DNA from 3 places in the Paenibacillus sp. MAHUQ-45 genome. Region 1 is predicted to be linked to each of the others. Evidence: predicted binding sites of a transcription regulator. Region 1 holds the regulator's gene; each other region holds the start of a gene.
What was found. The regulator Rex, encoded in region 1, represses fermentation and respiration genes when NADH is low (regulators of the CRP and FNR family bind a similar motif). The targets are predictions, from matches to a motif close to TTGTGAAATATTTCACAA.

Region 2: adhE (bifunctional acetaldehyde-CoA/alcohol dehydrogenase) is a predicted target of Rex. The motif match lies at 2,960-2,977, and genes of this name have one in related genera.
Region 3: pflB (formate C-acetyltransferase) is a predicted target of Rex. The motif match lies at 2,691-2,708, and genes of this name have one in related genera.

The regions. Positions count from the first base shown of each region.
Region 1 is NZ_JBYUPV010000002.1:80,820-85,083, forward strand. Features, by position in the region: gene dinG (ATP-dependent DNA helicase DinG) at 1-2,122, shown strand, start outside; gene AC3Y23_RS04140 (redox-sensing transcriptional repressor Rex) at 2,361-3,014, shown strand; gene AC3Y23_RS04145 (amidohydrolase) at 3,001-4,264, shown strand, end outside.
Region 2 is NZ_JBYUPV010000001.1:682,154-686,417, forward strand. Features, by position in the region: gene AC3Y23_RS03010 (carbohydrate ABC transporter permease) at 1-136, shown strand, start outside; gene AC3Y23_RS03015 (carbohydrate ABC transporter permease) at 138-1,010, shown strand; gene AC3Y23_RS03020 (ABC transporter substrate-binding protein) at 1,154-2,617, shown strand; gene adhE (bifunctional acetaldehyde-CoA/alcohol dehydrogenase) at 3,053-4,264, shown strand, end outside.
Region 3 is NZ_JBYUPV010000001.1:686,425-690,688, reverse strand. Features, by position in the region: gene pflA (pyruvate formate-lyase-activating protein) at 1-134, opposite strand, end outside; gene pflB (formate C-acetyltransferase) at 344-2,605, opposite strand; gene adhE (bifunctional acetaldehyde-CoA/alcohol dehydrogenase) at 2,862-4,264, opposite strand, start outside.

The sequences.
Region 1 (4,264 bases):
TATGGATGAAGTAAGACAACGGCTCAAGGACAGATTGCCCCATTATGAGAGCCGGGAAGCCCAGGATATTATGTTTAACGAGGTTATAACCGCACTTTCTGAGGACAAGCACCTGCTGATTGAAGCAGGGACGGGAACCGGTAAGTCGCTGGGTTATCTGCTCCCGGCAATTTATCAGAGCGTTCGTAGCAGTCAGAAGGTCATGGTCAGCACTCATACCATTAATTTGCAAGACCAATTACGGGAGCGCGATATTCCGCTGCTGACCGAAGTTGTTCCATTTCCGTTCAAGGCTGCTATCTTCAAAGGAAGAGGGCATTATTTGTGTCTGCGCAAGTTTGAACATAAAATAAATAAAAGGGACTTTGCCAATCCGAGGGAAGATGCCATCATTGCCGCACAGATGATTGTGTGGCTGGCGCAGAGCGAATCCGGGGATGACGAGGAATTGAACCTCGGTGGACGCGGCGGAGATTTCTGGGAGACGGTAGCGAGCGATACCGATTCTTGCCTGGGCCGATCCTGCCCTTGGTTCCGTAAGTGTTATTACCACCGGGCTAAGCATGAAGCCGGCATAGCGGACGTAGTCATTACGAACCATTCCAAGCTGTTCGCGGATGTCAAAGCTGGACATCAACTGCTGCCAGCCTATGAGCATCTGGTCATCGATGAGGCCCACCATCTGGAGGATGTAGCCGGAAAGCATCTCGGGATGCACATGAAGCATTTTACGGTGTCACATACTCTTGGTAGGCTCTACAAGGACAGCCGTAATGGACAGCTGCCAGCTCTGCGTCAAATCCTGCAAACTGCGGGTAGCGAGCAGGCTTCGGAATGGAGCAGCATCATTGACAGGCTATATCCGGACTTGCTTACGGTGAAGGAGACATGGGACGTCCTGAGTGAGAAGCTGTACACTCTTCTGCCGGAGCGCAGTGATGCGGCCGCAGGGGAGGCAGGACAGCTGGTGCTTCGTCTCTTGCCGGGAAGCAAGCCGAAGGACTGGGAAGAGCTGGCGGCGCTGGAGAATACAATGCACCTGAGCCTCAGTGATGTCATCCGCAAAGGAGAGAAGATGCTGAGCGAGATGCGCGAACAGGACGGTCAGTCCAGCTCGGACAGTCTGGTAACCGATCTCGGCGGTCTCTTCAAGGATCTGAGTGCCATTCGTGAACAGGTTCGCTTCTTTATGAGTCTGAACGACGTGAATGTTGTGTACTGGCTGGAAGCCAGCAGCAATTATCGCAGCAAGTCCCTGCAGCTCTATGCGGTGCCTGTCGATGTCAGCGCCCAGCTCAAGGAGCTGTTCTTCGATAAGAAGAACAGCATTGTGCTGACCTCAGCCACCTTGTCGGTCGATAAATCATTTCAATTCATGATTGACAATCTGGGGCTCGGTGAGGCAGCGGAGCAGGGACGCCTGATGACCTCTCTGCTGCCCTCGCCGTTCAAGTACCGTGAACAGGCCCTGCTGGTCATTCCGCGCGACTTCCCGAGCGTTAAGGGCAGCATAGGCGATGCACGCTTTGTGGACACGCTGGTGCAATCTCTCGCGGAGGCAGCGGTGACCACACGCGGACGAATGCTGGTGCTGTTCACCTCTTACCGCATGCTGCGCCAGGTCTATGATCCCCTGAAGGAAGCTCTGGCTTCACAGGATATCAGCGTACTGGGGCAGGGAGTGGAGGGCGGAAGCCGCAGCAAGCTGATCCGTCGATTTCAGGACAGCAGCGCTGCAGTGCTGCTTGGTACAAGCAGCTTCTGGGAAGGCGTAGACATTCCCGGCGATGCGTTAACTTGCCTGGCCATCGTCAGGCTGCCGTTTCAGCCGCCGAATCATCCGCTGGCGGAGGCCAAGGCTGAACTGCTTCAAGCGCAGAAGAAGAACCCGTTCATGAAGCTCTCCGTGCCGCAGGCGGTCATCCGCTTCAAGCAGGGCTTCGGTCGTCTCGTTCGGACGGCACAAGACCGGGGAATCGTTATTGTTTATGATACCAGGGTTATTGAGTCCTATTACGGTAAATATTTTCTGTATTCGCTGCCTGGTCCCAAGATGGAGCATATGAAGACTGAGCAGATGGTTCCCCGAATTGCAGAATGGCTGGAGGAAGGAGGCATTTAATGCCTCTTTCATTCAGTCTATAATGCGTTATTTTTCAACAATCGGATTAATCTATATTTACCATCATTCGGAAAATATAGGGCGAGAAAATGCTGTTCGTTGGGGAGACCAGGTTATTTTCCATTGGTTCAAGAAGGATGGTATAAGGGATGAATGGACTTGCGCCCTAAAGCCCTAACTTCATAGCGCCTCATCTTTTGTTTGAATTTTAATTTAACTTAATCTAGGAGGAGAAAACATGAAATCGGATAAAATCTCGGAGGCGGTGGTACGCAGACTTCCAGTATACCTGCGGTTCCTCAACGATCTCCAAAAACGTGAAATCTCGACAGTTTCTTCTCAAGAACTTGGTCAGAAGCTAGATCTTAACCCGGCCCAGATCCGCAAGGATCTGGCTTATTTTGGCGACTTCGGCCGTAAAGGCATCGGTTATGATGTGTCTTATCTCATTGAGAAGATCCGTCATATCCTGAAACTGGATCAGCAAATTAACGTGGCTTTGGTAGGCGCCGGTAATCTTGGACATGCTTTGTCCAACTACAATGCTTACTTGAAGGACACGATGAAAATAACCGCCATTTTTGATTCGTATGAGCCCAAGGTAGGGCAGAAAATCAACTCGCTCACGGTACAGCCGATGAAGGAACTGGGCAGCACTATTCGTGAGCAGGGCATCCGTATCGGCATTATTACCGTACCGGATACCGAAGCGCAGAATGTAGCAGATATTCTGGTGGAATCCGGGATTGAAGCGATTTTGAACTTTGCACCTGTGATTCTGAAAACACCATCCCAGATCCGAGTCCATGCAGCGGACTTTACAACGGATTTGCAAAGCCTTGCTTATTATTTGCAGGATGGAAAGGAAGAGCTTGGGCATGAGCAGCAGTAAGATTCTGATCCGTAACGGGAGATTTCTTGTGCCTGGGGCTCCTCTTTCTGTGTTGAACGGCTATATGATCATAGAGGATGATCTCATCACATACATAGGTGAAGAAGAGCCGTGTCTTGAAGAAGAGGTGCAGGTGATCGATGGTAACCGCTTGCTGTTCATGCCTGGTCTGGTGAATACCCATGGCCATGCGGCGATGTCGCTGCTGCGCGGCTATGGCGATGACCGAACTCTTCAGGTCTGGCTGCAGGAGAAAATGTGGCCGATGGAGGGCAAGTTTACCCCGGACGATATCTACTGGGGAAGCTCGCTGGCTATCTTGGAAATGATGAAGGGTGGCACGACGACCTTTCTTGACATGTATGACAAAATGGATCGGGTGGCTGAGATCACGCAGCAGTCCGGCATGCGCGGGGTGCTGACACGAGGGGTTATCGGCTTATGTCCGCCAGAGGTACAGGATGCGAAGCTGGCTGATGCTGTCCAGTTCGCCCGTGATTGGAATGGCAAGGCAGACGGCAGAATTACAACGATGCTGTCGCCGCATTCCCCGTATACGTGTCCGCCGGAATTTATAGTCAAGTTCGTGCAGGCTGCCCATGACCTGGATCTACCGCTGCATACGCATATGTCGGAGACGAAGCGGGAAGTGGAGCAGAATGTTGAGGATTATGGACTGCGCCCTGTTGCACACTTGGAACAGCTGGGAATGTTCACACGACCGTCTCTGGTCGCGCATGGCGTGCATTTGAATGACGAGGAGATCGGTATTCTGGCCCGTCACCATGTCGGCGTCTCCCACAACCCTGGGAGCAACCTGAAGCTGGCCAGCGGCATTGCCCGGGTTATCGATCTGCTGAATGCAGGCGTTACTGTATCACTGGGTACGGACAGTGCAGCCAGCAACAATAATCTGGATTTGTTCGAAGAGATGCGTTTGGCAGCGCTCATTCATAAGGGCTTCAGCGGAGACCCAACAGCTGTTCCGGCTGCAGAGGCCCTGCGGATGGCAACGGAGTACGGTGCGAAATCACTCTTCCTGAATAGCGTGGGCAAGCTTGCCCCAGGCATGAAAGCAGACTTCATTGCCATTGATATCGATCAGCCGCATTTGCTGCCGCATACGGACCTGATTTCACATGCGGTATACTCAGCCAGTGCCAAAGACGTGCTCCATGTCTGGGTGAACGGACAGCAGATTGTAAAGAACGGAGAATGCCTGACGCTGGATGAAGAAGCTATTCGTCGTA
Region 2 (4,264 bases), on a different contig from region 1:
CTATGCGCTGCTGATGGTGAAATATGCATTTACAAGACTTGATTATGGAACGGCTACTGCACTAGGCATGCTTATGTTCATTGTCCTGGGCGGTTTGGGCGTCTTACAGTTCAAGCTCAACAAGGAGGACAACTAAGATGAAAAGTGGAGACAGAGGGATATTATCGGAACACGATCTTAAGCAGACCAGTAATAAAATCGGATATGGAATAATGGTCTTGGTTATATGTGCCATGGTGTTCAGTATGCTGTATCCTATACTCATGATGATGTTCAACGGACTCAAGTCCAATACGGAAGTGAATACGTTCCCGCCGCACTTTTTCCCGCAGGAATGGCATTTTGAAAACTTGAAGCAAGCTTTCAAATATATTGATCTGTTTTCTTACCTGAGAAACACGATCTATATCTTTGTAGGTAATATGATAATGACTCTGGTAGTATTGGGAATGGCATCGTTCAGTATCTCCCGGATGAATGTCCCTTATAAGAAAGCGATCTATTTCTTCTTCCTGATGACCCTGTTCATTCCGGCGAGCAGCTACATGGTTCCAAACTTTGTCAACCTGAAGGAATTTGGCTTGCTGAACCAATACGCAGCGTTCTGGCTGCCAGCAGGTGCGAATACATTTTATTTCCTGTTGCTTAAGAACTTCTTTGACGGAATTCACCCAGAAATTTTCGAAGCCGCCCGGATCGACGGTGCTTCGGAGCCAAGAAGTTTCTTCTCCATCGCAGTTCCGCTGTCGGTTCCGATTTTTGCAACACTGGCTATCTTTATCTTCTCCACGGCGTGGAATGACTGGTACTGGCCGTCACTCGTTATGCATAGTGATGACAAGTACACCTTGGCAACGGCGATGTATAAGTATGTTATTAACGTTAAGGCACTCAATACCAATATCAAGTTTGCGATTCTCTTCCTGGTCAGCTTGCCGCCAATTGTCGTATTCTTGATCTTCCAGAAGTTCATTATGCGCGGTGTGGCGTTATCCGCTGTCAAAGGCTGATTTAAATGTCTGATTTAATGTCTGATTTTACTATCGATCGTAAACTTGCACATAAAAGGAATATAAATGCACCTCGTTTGTAAACGATTTCTCTTTTATGATCAATGTGTAAGATAATTATGAAATTGAAAAGGGGAGTTTCAATGCGCAAGTATTCCGCTATGCTACTAAGCCTCCTGATGGCCGGTTCGTTGCTTTCCGCTTGTGGCGGCAACAACAACGGAAATTCAGCCAGCGACAAGGGCGGGGATCCAACCACAGCCCCAACGAATGCCGCAAAAGAGAATTCGAGCGGTACCGATGCAGCTGCTAAGGATGACATTACCCAAAGAAAAATTACAATCAAGATTCACTATCCGACACCTGACCTTACCGAGATCAGAGCTCAGGAAGATGACAAAATCAAGCGTTTCCAAGCTGAATATCCAAACGTTGAAATTCTTAAGGATGACTGGCAGTACAACGTAAATGAAATCGGCATCAAGATGGCTGCCAACGAGGCACCAACGTTCTTCAATACCTTCGCTACAGAAGCCAAGTTCCTGGTTGAAAAGGGCTGGGTAGCCGATATCTCAGATCTTTGGAACAAATATGAACACAAAGATGAAATTAACCCTGTCCTGCAGAATCAGTTCATCATTGATGGCAAAGTGTATGGCGTAACACAAAAAGGTTATGTTACCACTACAATGATCAACAGAAAGCTGCTTGATGACAAAGGCGTGGCTGTTCCTCCACTTGACTGGACTTGGGACGATATGCTGAACACTGCCAAGGGCGTAGCGGATACTAAAAAAGGTATCTCCGGTATTGCTCCAATGGGTAAAGGTAATGAAGCAGGCTGGAACTGGACCAACTTCCTGTTCGAAGCAGGTGGAGAAATCCAAAATATTGACGGCGGCAAGGTTGTGGCTACATTCAACTCCGACGCTGGTGTGAAAGCACTGGACTTCTATAAGAAGCTTAGATGGGAAGCTAATGCTATTCCTCAAGACTGGGCACTTGGCTGGGGCGATGCTGTAGGCGCATTCCAACAAAGCCGTACTGCAATGGTTATGGCTGGTTCTGACGGCGTTATCGAGCAAGCTCTGAACCAAGGTGGTCTGAAACCTGAAGAAGTATTGACGTACCCAATGCCTGCTGCTGAAAAAGGCGGCAAGCACACAGGCGTACTGGGTGGCGATTATCTTGTAATCAACCCGAATGCAACGAAAGACGAGCAAGAAATGGCGTTCCGTTACATCACATTCGATTACTTCTCTGACAAGGGTCTGGATGCACTTGATGCGGTAATCAAGCAACGTCAGGCTGACGGTAAATTCTTCATTCCGCCGCTCCTTGACTACTTCTCCGCTGATTCCGAATTCGGTAAGAAGACTAAAGCTGTCTATGACAAGTACACTAACGTTTATCAATACAATCCAGAAATCATGAACCTGCTGGATGGTAAGCCAGAAGCTCAGTACAATACTCAGGACTACTATGCAACTATGTCCAATGTCATTCAAGAGCTGTTCTCCAAAAAAGGAACAGATTCCAAAGCTCAGCTTGATGCTGCTGCTAAAACAGTCCAAGAGAAATTCTTCGATGGAATCAAAGTACAATAATCAGATGTCAGTGTAATCACTGTAACTGAATAGCACGAACAAAGGGATGTTCCAAAAGCCATGTAGATGGTGAGGAACATCCCTTTTTTGCTGGCAATGAATGAATTTGAAAAGAGTGGTTCCGGAGGAGATAGAGAGGAAAGTGAGTTGTGAACCTTTTGTGATTCGTAGAGTGTTGAATGGAGAGCAGGATGTCTTTTTAGTTCCACATAAATAAGGGGGAAGTTGGATGGAAAGGGTGAAATCAGGTGAATTAAACCATTTTTTAAATAAAATATGGTTATAAATCCTAAATATGATTGAATGAAAGCGCTTTGAAACACGTCAAAAAAACTTTATACTTTGTGAAAGATTTCACTATACAAGACGAAAAGTATGTGATAATATGAACATGTAGAGAAAAACAACTCAAAAATTGACAGGAGGACGAGGGACATGGCAGTTAAAAATGAAGTGCCCGCCCAAGTGAAGCAACCAACAGCTGAGGAATATATTCAGACTCTGGTAGATAAAGCCAAGAAGGCTCAAGAAGCGTACATGAAGCTGGATCAAGAGCAGGTCAACACAATCGTTCATGCAATGGCGTTGGCAGGACTCGACAAGCACATGTATCTGGCGAAACTGGCCGTTGAAGAAACAGGTCGAGGCGTCTACGAAGACAAAATCACGAAGAACATTTTCGCAACAGAATATATCTGGCACGGAATTAAATATGATAAGACCGTAGGGGTCATCGAAGACAACTCCTACGAAAGTTTCCAAAAGATCGCCGAACCGGTCGGGATCGTTATGGGTATCACACCGGTAACCAATCCAACATCCACCACGATGTTTAAAGCTCTGATCGCCGCTAAGACACGTAACCCTATTATATTTGGTTTTCATCCATCTGCGCAAGAGTGTAGTGCAGCATCCGCCAAAATTCTACATGACGCAGCAGTAAAAGCTGGCGCACCTGAGAACTGTATCCAATGGATCGAAATGCCAACGATGGACAAAACAAACGCATTGATGAATAACCCTGACGTTGCACTGATTCTGGCAACAGGCGGATCGGCCATGGTTAAAGCGGCTTATAGCTGTGGTAAACCGGCTCTGGGCGTAGGTCCTGGTAACGTACCTGCCTTTATCGAGAAGAGTGCTAACATCGACCAAGCGGTAACTGACATAATCCTTTCGAAAACATTCGATAACGGTATGATCTGTGCATCCGAACAAGCGGTTATTATTGAAGAAGCTATTTTTGACCAAGTGAAGAAGAAAATGATTGCGAACGGATGTTACTTCGTTAACAAAGAAGAAGCTGCTAAGCTGACTTCCGGTGCAATGAACGTTGAAAAATGTGCAGTGAACCCGGCAATTGTTGGTCAATCTGCAACGAAGATCGCGGAAATGTGCGGTATTCAAGTGCCAGCAGGCACCAAAATCCTGGTAGCTGAACTTGAAGGCGTAGGAACAAAATTCCCATTGTCTGCAGAGAAGCTGAGTCCGGTACTGGCTTGCTATAAAGTTAAGAATGCTGATCAAGGTATCGAACGTGCTGCCGAGATCGTTGAGTTCGGAGGCATGGGCCACAGCTCGGCTATCCACTCGAACAATGAAGAAGTGATCATGAAGTTCTCGAACCGTCTGCAAACCGGACGTATT
Region 3 (4,264 bases), on a different contig from region 1:
TCCAATGCCCATGTATCTGGATTATGACAATATTGGCATTTCAGCAGACAGCCTTGCATGAACAAAACAAAGCGAATACCAGGCCCGTCAACGGTTCCAAAGGTTTCTAAGGAGTGTATGCGACCTTTAATCATTAGGAGTCATCCTTTCTCCACGACTGACCACAGCCTCTCCTTCCGAAGAAGGTCCCTGTCCTTAAAGACTGTTGTCCCCTTAAATCGCGGTCCCGAAATTTAAAATTTTAACCAATTTAAAACAAGATTTTACCGCCCTTGTGACAAGGGCGGCATCTCCTTGCGAGTATCTTAATGATATAGCCAAAGCATTTCAGTTATCGAACGACTTACATCGAACCATGGAACGTACGGTTGATTACATCCAATTGTTGTTCGCGAGTCAGCTTGATGAAGTTAACGGCATAGCCGGATACGCGAATGGTCAATTGTGGGTAGTTCTCTGGATGTTCCATAGCATCCATCAACTGCTCGCGGGCGAACACGTTGACGTTCAAGTGGTGACCCTTGCTGCCGAAGTATCCATCCAGCATGGATACCAGGTTAGATTTACGGCCTTCTTCTTCCTTACCCAATGCCTTAGGCACGATGGAGAAGGTGTTGGAGATTCCGTCAAGGCTATCTTCGTAAGGCAGTTTGGCAACAGAGCTCAGGGATGCCAGGGCGCCCTTCTTATCACGGCCGTGCATTGGGTTAGCACCTGGTGCGAATGGCTCGCCTTTTTTACGTCCGTCAGGTGTAGTACCTGTCTTCTTACCATACACCACGTTGGAAGTGATGGTCAGTACGGATTGTGTTGGCAGAGCATCACGGTAAGCATTGTGTTTGCGAATCATAGTCATGAAGGATTCAACCAGTTCTACAGCAATGCTGTCTACGGAATCATCATTGTTACCGTAGCAAGGGAATTCACCTTCGATTTCAAAATCAACGGCAATGCCTTGTTCGTTACGTACTGGTCTAACCTTCGCATGTTTGATAGCGCTCAGGGAGTCAGCTGCAACAGACAAACCGGCGATACCACAAGCCATAGTCCGCAGAATATCGCGGTCATGCAAAGCCATTTCAATACGTTCGTAGGAATATTTATCGTGCATGTAGTGAATGACATTCAGCGTGTTCATATACAGCTTAGCCAACCACTCCATCATTGGTTTGAAACGTTTCATTACTTCTTCATAATCGAGAACTTCGGAAGTGATGCGCGGAAGCTCAGGTCCAACTTGCACGCCGGATTTTTCGTCCACACCACCATTGATAGCATACAACAATGCTTTTGCTAAGTTGGCACGTGCGCCAAAGAATTGCATTTGTTTACCGATACGCATTGCAGATACGCAACATGCGATACCGTAGTCATCGCCATAGATTGGACGCATCAAATCGTCATTCTCATATTGAATGGAGCTGGTCTCGATGGATACCTTGGCACAATACTTTTTGAAGCCTTCAGGCAATTGCTCGGACCACAGTACAGTCAAGTTTGGTTCCGGTGCAGGTCCCAAGTTGTACAGGGTGTGCAAGAAACGGAAGCTGTTCTTGGTAACACGAGTTGTGCCGTCTACGGACATACCACCAATGGATTCTGTAACCCAAGTTGGGTCACCACTGAACAGTTCATTATAATCAGGTGTGCGCAGGAATTTAACAATACGCAATTTCATTACGAAATGGTCTGTTAACTCTTGTGCTTGTTCTTCGGTCAAAATGCCTTCTGCGATATCACGCTCAACATAGATATCAAGGAATGAGGATACGCGTCCAAGGGACATTGCCGCACCGTTCTGTTCTTTGATTGCTGCCAGGTAACCGAAGTATACCCATTGGAAGGCTTCTTTGGCAGTGTTAGCTGGCTTGGAGATATCAAAGCCGTGCATAGCCGCCATTTTCTTCAGTTCGCCCAGTGCGCGGATCTGTTCGGAAATTTCTTCACGAAGACGAATTACGGATTCGCTCATGGCATCTACTTCAAGATTTTTGAGGTCTTGTTTCTTTTCATTGACAAGGAAATCAATTCCGTAAAGCGCTACGCGGCGGTAGTCACCAATGATCCGGCCACGGCCGTAAGCATCAGGAAGACCGGTAATGATACCCGCTCTACGCGCTGCTCTCATATCATCTGTATATGCATCAAATACGCCTTGGTTATGCGTTTTGCGAATGTTCGTGAACATGTCGACAATGCCTTGCGGAAGTTCAAATCCGTATGCGTTACAGGCATCGATCATCATTTTAATACCGCCGAACGGTTGAATGGAACGTTTGAAAGGCGCGTCAGTCTGAACGCCGACAATTTGCTCCTTGTCTTTGTCAATGTAACCAGGATTGTGCGAAACGATTGTAGATACAGTGTTCACATCTACATCAAGCACACCGCCATTGGCAATTTCCCGTTTGGTCATTTCAGAGACAATTTTCCACAGTTCCTTGGTATTCTCAGTAGCTCCGGCGAGGAAATCTTCCTTGCCCAGGTAAGGGGTAATGTTCTTCTCAATAAAGTCATTCACGTTAACTTTTCTGGACCATTTACCTTTTGTAAAACCGTGCCAACCCGACTTCACTTCTTGTACATCTTTTTCAATCACCGACATGCTAAATCCCTCCATCTATATTTATAGTATTGTAGAGATCGCGGGCTTGAAGGTTAATCCCGTGTCTCGCGACCCCTTAATATGGTTGTTATAAAATTCACAATAGTGATTTTATAACCGGGATCGTTGTTTGTTTATATGAATATTTTAGTTTATTTTCTGAAAAAGGACTGTGACAAATATCACCTTTTCGGTGATATTTGTCACTAGCATCCAGTTTCTCAAAGAACGAAATCCTTAGCTCAAAACCGTGGTATTAGTTATCAAATTTGCCGTAGAAAGCATTGCGGTATACGTCTGCAAGCTCGCTGACAAGTGGCATTTTCGGATTAGCAGTTGTACATTGGTCTTCAAATGCACGGTCAGCCAGATAATCTACACGCGATTCGAAATCCTTAGGATCAAAGCCCAGCTGTTGGAACGACTCCTCAATACCCAGCTTCTTGTTCATGTCGCGGATCGCATTGATCAAGCTGGTAACCCCTTCTTCGGTGGTACGAGCTGGCAGTCCCAGAATACGGGCGATCTCGGCATAACGCTCGTCAGCAACGAAGTGCGAATATTTAGGGAACGAAGCAAACTTCGTTGGTTTCTTGGCATTGTAGCGGATAACGTGTGGCATAAGAATCGCATTAGTGCGACCATGAGCCGTGTGATATTGACCGCCCCATTTGTGCGCCAAACTGTGGTTGATGCCCAGGAATGCGTTGGCGAAAGCCATACCAGCAAGCGTGGAAGCATTATGCATTTTCTCACGAGCCAGCGGATCAGCTTCCAGTGCCGATTTCTCCAGGTATTGGAATACGAGCTGGATCGCTTTGATGGCAAGACCATCGGAGTAATCACTAGCCATAACCGATACATAGGCTTCAATCGCATGTGTCAACACGTCCATACCTGTGTCAGCAACAGCAGTTTTTGGCAAGCTATATACGAACTCTGGATCAATGATAGCTACATCAGGTGTGAGTTCATAGTCAGCCAAAGGATATTTGGTGTGTTTTTCAGTTGTTTTGTCAGTGATAACCGCGAAAGAAGTAACTTCCGAACCAGTACCCGAAGTCGTTGGGATGGCAACGAATTTAGCTTTGTTACCCAGTTTAGGGAACTTGTAGACCCGTTTGCGGATATCCATGAATTTTTGTTTCAGACCGTTAAAGTCAGCGTCTGGGTGTTCGTAGAACAACCACATACCTTTAGCTGCGTCCATAGGGGAACCGCCGCCGAGAGCAATGATGCAGTCCGGTTGGAATCTGTTCATCATAGCCGTACCTTTTTCCACTGTAGTGGTCGAAGGATCTGGTTCTACTTCCGAGAACACTTCGATAGCTACTGGTGTTTGACGTTGACGCAGATAGTGCTCAACTCTTTCCACGTAACCCAGTTTCACCATCATAGGGTCTGTGATAATCGCAACGCGTGTAATATCAGGCATTTTGGCAAGGTATTGTGTTGCACCTTTTTCGAAATAGATCTTGTCGGGTACTTTAAACCATTGCATATTCACGGTACGACGATTCACCCTTTTCACGTTGATCAGATTGATGGCAGTCACGTTTTGCGATACCGAGTTGCGTCCGTAAGATCCACAGCCCAGTGTCAGCGAAGGGATATTAGTGTTGTAAATATCGCCGATGGCACCGTGTGTCGATGGCGAGT